2 regions of the Vibrio paucivorans genome follow, and region 1 is predicted to be linked to the other one. Evidence: riboswitches for the same ligand, from Rfam matches in the RefSeq annotation. Region 1 holds a riboswitch; the other holds the start of a gene.
The links. A riboswitch is a leader RNA that binds a small molecule or an ion and turns the genes downstream of it on or off. The one in region 1 is predicted to bind thiamine pyrophosphate.

Region 1 (4,428 bases):
GCAATGATCGGATGCGGTTTCGATTTTCATAAAGCAGCTGGTGTCATTGAATGGCATGTACTGGGGATGTTTGTCCCAGCATTTTTCACCGGAAAGCTGATTGAGTTGTTTGGTGCTCGTAAGATGATATTGACCGGTGGGTTGCTGTTTGTGCTGTGTGTGATGATTAACATTAATGGACAAAGCATTTGGCATTTCCGTTCGGCACTTGTGCTATTAGGTGTTGGGTGGAACTTCATGTTTATCGCGGCAACCAGTTTGTGTAGTCAATCATACGCGGCACACAATAAACCTAAAGCGCAGGCCTTTAATGAGTTTGTGGTGTTTGGTTGTGTGACCATCACCGCGCTACTTTCTGGCTGGCTGGAAGCGACAGTGGGTTGGGAAAAGCTTAACGTTTACGTATTACCATTTGTCATCGCTGTAATGGTGATATTTAGTGTTAACGTGTACCGTTCTCGTATGGCTGCGCAATAACGTCGCGCCACAATAATAAAGCCACTCTAACCAGTGTAAGGGAGTGGCTTTAGTGTCAGGTTAGTGCTTAGTAGGCAATACCAATTCTTTGGTTTAGATGTTTAGCCGATTCCAATTCATCGACCAAAGCATGAGCATAATCGGTCACCGAAATACGGCTGTTACCTTGCTCGTCCGTAAGTAATTGTTCCCCACCAACTCTATAGTTTCCTTGTTTGTCACCAGGGAAAATCTCAGCCGCTGGACTAATATAAGTCCACGTTGTTGGTCCCTGATATTGGCGGAATACTTTCAGTGCTTCGCCTTGAGCGATGGCTTCTGGTTTGTACTCTTCAGGAAACTCTGGAATCGTCACTAATGGTGTGTTTGGAGCGACTTCCAGTGAACCGGCACCGCCAACCCAGACTATGCGTTGTGTCTTTGTTTCTGCAAGTGAGGCAAGCAGTCGGTTTGCCGATTTAGCCACGATTCCATGGTTGTTCGCTGCACGTCCGCCAATGGATACGACTAGTGTGTCTACATCAGTGAGAGCCTGCTCAAGATCAAAATCTTCAGATTCAATATCAAGTGTGCGAACTACGTTTGATAAGCCGTCAACCTTGCTCTTATCTCTAACTAGTGAGATGACGTTGTGACCACGTGAAGCCGCCTCTTTTACGATCTCACCACCAATCCATCCAGTTGCGCCTAATACTGCAATGTTCATAACGTCGTTCTCCATGTGTTGTTGTGTTTTGACGATGGAGAAAGTTTATTGGTTAAGTTATTTGCAATAAATATCAAAAATAGATGTATATTGTATCTTAATGGTTATCTAATTAGGGTGAGAAATGGATAGGTTGATCGCCATGCGTAGCTTTGTTGAGGTAGCAAACTGCGCCAGTTTTACCAAAGCAGCAGAGAACCTCGATCTAAGTCGATTGCAGGTGTCTCGTCATGTCCAAGAGATTGAAACTTGGTTAAAACAGCGCCTGCTGCATAGGACCACAAGAAAGGTCAGCTTAACCTCGGTTGGCGAGCAAGCTCTGCGACACTGCGAGAGCATATTGAACGAAGTTGCAGAGCTCGAAGTAAAAGCGCTGAGTCATTCCGACCGTTTAGAGGGGAAGATCCGCATTTCAGCGCCAATCGGTCTCGCGCAAACCATGTTGCTGGATGTGATTTCCGAATTCACTGAACGACACCCTGACGTGATTATTGAAGTGGTTGCCAGCGATCAGTTTTCTCAGCTTGTTGAAGAAAGGCTAGATATTGCACTGCGCTATACCGCTGAACCTGATGACACTCTTATTGCACGTCGGCTTATGCATGTCGACTCCATCGTATGTGCATCACCACAATACCTGCAATTACAGGGTGAACCAACTCAGCTCCAAGATCTCGAAGCTCATAACTGTTTTGGTCATTTAGGTGCAACACATTGGGACTTCGTAAAAGACAACCAGCCAGTCAGTGTGAAAGTACAGGGTAATTTGTTTGCCAACGATACCATGATGATTTCGTTGGCAGCCCTACGTGGAAAGGGTATCGCTCGTTTACCTTGTGACTTAGCAAATCCGCTAATCGCGCAAGGAAAACTCGTCAGGATTCTACCGGAATACACGTTACAGAGCAGTGCGATTTGGGCCGTGTATCTATCCCGTAGCTATCAATTACCTGTGGTTAGGCAATTCATCGACTTTATCGCCGAGCAATGGAGCCACGACATCCGAGCACAGTAAGTCGATGTAAGTTGGACTTAGCAGGCTTAAGGCAATATTTAATGATTAACTGCTCTTTTATTTGGGTTAAATCATTGCCCTTTGCCGCAAAATTGATATTATCGCGAAACATAGTCGGGGGGCCAAATGGCTGAGATCGCAAAAGCGAGACCCGTTGAACCTGATTCAGTTAACACTGGCGTAGGGAACTATCACTCTTGTCTCACTTGTGGCGATAGCCACGTGATCTAGGGCTAGAAGTTCCTGCACGCTTGCTTAGGAGCTTATATGCCGCACTCTTCATCTAACGATACTGTAAACACACCGATTGTTTTAACCATTGCGGGTTCAGACAGTGGTGGTGGTGCCGGTATTCAAGCTGACATTAAAGCTATCTCAGCAACAGGCAGCTATGCGTGCTCCGCGATCACTGCGATTACAGCGCAGAACACACTTGGCGTATCCGCGATCTTTCCAATTCCACTCGAGCACGTAGAGAAGCAGCTCGACGCGGTATTTACCGATCTCAACGTAATCGCTGTAAAAGTTGGCATGCTTGCAGACTCTTCCATCATTAAAGTGGTGGCAGAAAAGATTAAGCAATACTCACCGAAATTCTTAGTGGTAGACCCAGTGATGGTTGCGACGAGTGGAGATCTTCTTTTAGAGCAATCGGCCATCACGACACTAAAAAGTGAGTTACTTCCTTTGGCTGATGTTATTACGCCAAACCTACCGGAAGGTGCAGCGTTAATTGGTTGTGACGTCCCTGAAACTGAGCAAGCAATGACAGATATGATTACGGAGCTACGTAATCTTGGGGCTAAAGCTGTATTGCTAAAAGGTGGTCACCTAGAAAAAGATCAAAACAGTAATGATCTCTTGATTACCGCGAACGAAGTCGAGCAACTATCGGCAAAACGTGTGGAAACACGTAATACTCACGGCACAGGTTGTACTTTATCTTCAGCGATTGCATCGTACCTTGCGCAGGGTAATGACCTTAGCTCAGCGACGGCTTTGGGCAAGAAGTACATCTCTGAAGCCATCGCTCACGCCGATGAGCTGGATATCGGTTCTGGCCATGGGCCGGTTAACCACTTTTATGCAATCCAAGCAGGCAATCGCTAATACCATGTTTGATTCAACGAAGCTTGATTCAACAAAGCAGCCTGCCAGTCACCAGAGTCATTGTGAGGCGATGGAAAACCTAGATGAATGCATCGACATTCGTGGTGGTTACTTGCGCTATCTAGATAACGCGCAACCAACGATCGAAAAACTGACTATGCAGATCCCAGCGAAAAACTGGACCTGCATACTAGGTAAGAGCGGCTGTGGTAAAAGCTCGTTGCTGCGGTATTTAGCCGGTTTGCTCGGCGATAAAGTCGAATGGCGTGGCGCAGTTTCAATCCAAAATCAGCATTCGCTATCGGCAGAAGTGCACTCGCAAATCGCTTACATGGCACAACAGGATTTGTTAATGCCATGGCTGTCGGTGCTAGATAACGTACTACTTAGCAGCCAATTTGGTGAAGCGAGTTCATTATCTAAGGAGCAGCTAACCTCCAAAGCATTAGAATTGCTAGAGCAAGTAGGTTTGCGAGACCACGCTCAGAGCTTGCCACAACAGTTATCGGGCGGTATGCGTCAACGAGCCGCGCTTGCGCGTACCTTAATGCAAGACAAACCGATTGTATTAATGGATGAACCATTTTCTGCGCTTGATGCTGTAACACGCCACCGCTTACAGAATTTGGCGTGTGAACTGTTAAAAGAGAAAACGGTAGTGTTGATCACACACGATCCGCAAGAAGCGATCAGGCTAGCCGGGCAGTTATACATTATGAGTGGCTCTCCAGCGCGGGCGGTATGTTTGGATGTTCCTAAATCTCCGACACCAAGAAAGCTCGATGCCGAATGTGCTCAGATCCAGCAAAGCATCCTAGACAGTTTGGAGCGTGATTATGAGTAGCATGACCCGTGTAACCGCCATTTCAAATAAATTGGAAAAGAAAGAACGAGTTTCTCACCCAGCTCTGCGCGTAGCGATTTCATGTTCTGTGATTGTCGCAATTTGGCAGTTGGTTGTGGTGGTGTTTGATATGCCGTCTTTCATTTTGCCAGCGCCTTTGGATGTGTTTGAACGCCTGATACAGCGCCACGACGTATTGCTAAAGCATACCTGGGTTACCGGGCAAGAAATCGTTCTAGGGCTATTTCTTGGCTTAACCATGGGGATGACATTTGC
Region 2 (4,428 bases), on a different replicon from region 1:
ATATAAAATTGTGATATTTCACTAGAATGGATTGTTTTGATGGATACAACTCGCCGGAATTTTCTGCGCTGTTCTTCAGCTGTAGCCGCTCTATTTGCATTGCCTGCTTGCTCATTAACCAAGATACAAAACGAGGGTTCCAACAAAATTTTTTATCTTACTGCTGAGCCTTCTACTGCACGCTTGGTTGGTGACAATAAGACCAGTGTACTTGCCTTTAACGGTACCATCCCTGCACCTACAATTCGTTGTAGGCAAGGTGAAAAGGTAGTGATCCGTTTTACTAATGGACTCTCTGAGCCAACGACAATTCACTGGCATGGTTTAAGAATCCCTATTGAAATGGATGGTGTGCCTTTTTTAAGTCAACCTCCTATCATGCCAGGTGAAACCTTTGATTATGAATTTACTCCACCAGATGCCGGTACATTTTGGTACCACCCGCATATGAACAGCGTTAAGCAGCTGGGAATGGGGCTCGTTGGGTTGATTGTGGTTGAAGAAGCAATTCCTGTTGAGTTTGATGAAGAATATGACTTGATGCTCAAACACTGGCATTTAGATAAACAAGGTCAGTGGAAAGATTTAATGATTCCTCGCCTTAGCGCTCGAATGGGGACTCCGGGCGAGTGGGGAACAGTGAATGGTGTACATGAGCCTGCTTATACTCTTAAATCCAATGCGACAGTGAGGCTGCGCATTGCTAACGTCGATAATACAATTACCTACCCTATAGCTATTGAAGGTGCAGAAGCTTGGGTAATTGCAATAGATGGGAACCCCATTAGAAGCCCCTATAAGCTATCTGAGCATAAGATAGGGCCAGGAATGAGGTTTGATGTCGGCTTAATCGCGCCAGAGCCTGGGAAGCGCGTATACGTCCGACACATGAAAGGGCGATTTCCTTTCCCACTATGTGAATTTGAGATTATCGATTCCAGCCTACCAAAAGGTAAGGAACTCCCTGCTTTGCCACTAAACCCCGTACCTGAGCTTGATATTAAAAACGCTCAGCAGGTTGACTTTGTTTTTGAATGGGAAGGTGCTATATCTCCAACGGGCAAAGATGGTAAATCGAAGCCGACATTTTGGCTGACGAATCGGCGTGCATGGGAAGGTATGAGTAAAGATAATATACCCGCACCATTAGCATCGTTGGAGCTAGGCAAGACTTATATCTTCAATCTAAGAAATGTCACTCAGTATCACCATCCGATCCATCTTCATGGACATACATTTACCGTATTGGAACTTGATGGAAAACAACTATCAGAACCATTCCATACCGACACGGTGTTGCTCGGTAAAAACGGAACGGCTAAGGCCGCGTTTGTCGCAGATAACCCTGGGCGTTGGATGTACCACTGTCATGTCATTGAACATATGAAGACTGGGCTGATGGGTTATATTGAAGTTAAGTGACACCTGTAACTTTTTAAAAGTAGATGAGTAATCAAGTTATTATTCTACGTATGTTAGTTTGATTTCTCGCATATTTTGTATCAAACGCTAAAATAGCCATACAAAAATTTGGGGAATATTATGGGACAACTATCAATACTCGGCTTCATTGCATTAGGTGGGGCATTTGGTGCGTGCTCACGTTATCTAGTCTCCGAACTATGTGTTGCACTGTTTGGTAGAGGGTTCCCATATGGAACGCTCACAGTCAACGTAATTGGTTCGTTTGCTATGGGTCTACTAATCGCGGCGTTTGAGAATGAACTATTAGCGACTGAACCTTGGAGGCAAATTATAGGCTTAGGTTTTCTAGGTGCACTGACTACTTTCTCAACTTTCTCAATGGATAACGTGTTGCTTATGCAGCAGGGCGCATTTTTCAAAATGGGATTGAATGTCTTACTCAACGTTGTGCTTAGTATTTCTGCCGCTTGGGTAGGATTTCAGTTGTTGATCAAATCGTGAACAAAAACTAAGCAAAAAGTATACAAATCGGGTTTGTAAATCCTACTCGATTCCATATAATAAAATTCACTTGTCGGAGTGCCATAAGGCTGAGACCGTTAACTCGGGATCCGTTGAACCTGATCAGGCTAATACCTGCGAAGGGAACAAGAGAAGATACTAAACTAGAGATTCATCTGGTTATTCTATCATCTGATTACTCGTCCGAGTGATCGCTCTTGTAGCATCAATCCGCCAAGCATTTTTATCCAAAGTAAATAATTACACGCAAGGAAAAATGCTATGTCGAGTCGTAAACAAGCAAGACTGGAAGCTAAACAGTTCATCGATTCATTGTCGGTAGAGCCATATCCAAACTCATCTAAAGTCTACGTAGAAGGAACACGTAGCGATATCCAAGTACCAATGAGAGAAATTAAGCTAGCAGATAGCTTGATTGGCGGTACCAAAGAAGAACCTGTTTTTGAGCCTAATGAGCCAATTCACGTCTATGATACCTCTGGTGTTTATACCGACTCTACTCATACCATTGACCTATACCAAGGGTTGCCAAAGCTACGTGAACACTGGATTGAAGAGCGTGAAGATACTCAATTACTTGATGATGTGAGCTCTGTTTATACTAAATCTCGTTTGGAAGACGAAACTCTAGATGAGCTGCGCTATGGCAATTTACCGCGCATCCGCCAAGCGAAAGAAGGCTCTTGCGTCACCCAACTTCATTACGCTCGCAAGGGGATTATTACACCCGAAATGGAGTATATCGCTATTCGCGAAAATATGGGGCGTCGAAAGTATGCTGATGAGCAACTTAACCATCAACATCCAGGGCAGAACTTTGGTGCTAATCTACCTAAAGAGATCACTTCTGAGTTTGTTAGGAAAGAAGTCGCTGAAGGTCGCGCAATCATTCCATCCAATATCAACCACCCTGAAGCTGAGCCGATGATCATTGGCCGTAACTTCTTAGTTAAAGTAAATGCAAACATTGGCAACTCTTCGGTGAGCTCTTCTATTGAAGAAGAAGTAGAAAAGCTTGTTTGGGCGACGCGTTGGGGTGGGGATACCGTGATGGATCTCTCTACTGGGCGAAACATTCACGAAACTCGTGAATGGATTCTACGTAATAGCCCTGTGCCAATTGGTACTGTACCAATGTACCAAGCTCTGGAAAAAGTAAATGGTGTTGCAGAGAACCTTAACTGGGAAGTAATGCGAGATACTTTGATAGAGCAAGCCGAGCAGGGGGTTGACTACTTCACTATCCATGCTGGTTTGCTGCTGCGTTATGTCCCAATGACAGCTAAGCGTGTGACTGGCATTGTGTCTCGTGGTGGTTCTATCATTGCGAAATGGTGTCTAGCTCACCACCAGGAAAGCTTCCTATACACTCACTTTAGAGAGATCTGTGAAATTTGTGCTAAGTACGATGTCGCGCTGTCCCTTGGTGATGGCTTACGTCCAGGCTCGATTGCAGATGCGAACGACGAAGCTCAATTTGCGGAACTACGTACCCTTGGCGAGTTAACCAAAGTAGCCTGGGAGTACGATGTACAGGTCATCATTGAAGGCCCTGGGCATGTTCCAATGCACATGATCAAAGAGAACATGGAAGAACAGTTGGAGCATTGCCACGAAGCACCTTTCTATACTCTTGGCCCATTAACTACAGATGTAGCACCTGGCTATGATCATATTACCTCAGGAATCGGCGCTGCGATGATTGGTTGGTACGGCTGTGCAATGCTTTGCTATGTGACGCCAAAAGAGCACTTAGGCCTACCCAACAAGGAAGACGTAAAAACAGGCTTAATAACCTACAAATTGGCTGCTCATGCCGCTGATCTGGCAAAAGGTCACCCTGGTGCACAAATCCGCGATAACGCTCTGTCAAAAGCGCGCTTTGAATTCCGTTGGGAAGACCAATTTAATTTGTCATTGGACCCTGAAACCGCCCGCGCTTTCCATGATGAGACTCTGCCTCAGGAATCTGGAAAAGTGGCGCACTTCTGTTCCATGTGTGGGCCTAAGTTCTGTTCAATGAAGATTTCTCAAGAGGTTCGCGAATACGCAAAAGACACGGAGCAAGTCGCGGCAGATCAGGCGATAGAAATCAAAATGCTAGACGATCCATTGGAAGGTATGCGTCAGAAGTCCAAAGAGTTCCTTGAAACTGGCTCTGAGCTTTACCATCCAGCGGTTGATAGCAAATCACTCGAACTTGAAGGCGAAAAGTGAAAATCCTTATACCAACCCAAAATATAAACTTAACGGGTGAGATACAGCAATGCTTATTGGTAGCGAAGTCCTATGGCTTCGCTATTGAGGATATCGAGTTGGGTGTAAGCTCAACTCCGTATCTTGAAGTTGGCCTTGAAGGCCAACTTCAGACTATAGGTATAAAGCGTTCTCATCAGTGTCATACTTCAGATAGTCACCAAGATGTGCTTCTGGATTATTCCATCGAACGCTTCGATACACTACTGCAGCGAAATGTTGTTG

Region 2: linked by a shared signal. The riboswitch ahead of thiC (phosphomethylpyrimidine synthase ThiC) and the one ahead of thiD (bifunctional hydroxymethylpyrimidine kinase/phosphomethylpyrimidine kinase) in region 1 are both predicted to bind thiamine pyrophosphate.

Annotation. Positions count from the first base shown of each region.
Region 1 is NZ_CM133231.1:540,881-545,308, reverse strand. Features, by position in the region: gene ACXABW_RS17640 (MFS transporter) at 1-477, shown strand, start outside; gene ACXABW_RS17635 (NAD(P)-dependent oxidoreductase) at 545-1,183, opposite strand; gene ACXABW_RS17630 (LysR family transcriptional regulator) at 1,308-2,198, shown strand; TPP riboswitch at 2,304-2,402, shown strand; gene thiD (bifunctional hydroxymethylpyrimidine kinase/phosphomethylpyrimidine kinase) at 2,466-3,308, shown strand; gene ACXABW_RS17620 (ABC transporter ATP-binding protein) at 3,379-4,152, shown strand; gene ACXABW_RS17615 (ABC transporter permease) at 4,145-4,428, shown strand, end outside.
Region 2 is NZ_CM133230.1:3,270,202-3,274,629, reverse strand. Features, by position in the region: gene ACXABW_RS14950 (multicopper oxidase domain-containing protein) at 40-1,422, shown strand; gene crcB (fluoride efflux transporter CrcB) at 1,543-1,926, shown strand; TPP riboswitch at 1,991-2,089, shown strand; gene thiC (phosphomethylpyrimidine synthase ThiC) at 2,209-4,164, shown strand; gene ACXABW_RS14935 (thiamine phosphate synthase) at 4,161-4,428, shown strand, end outside.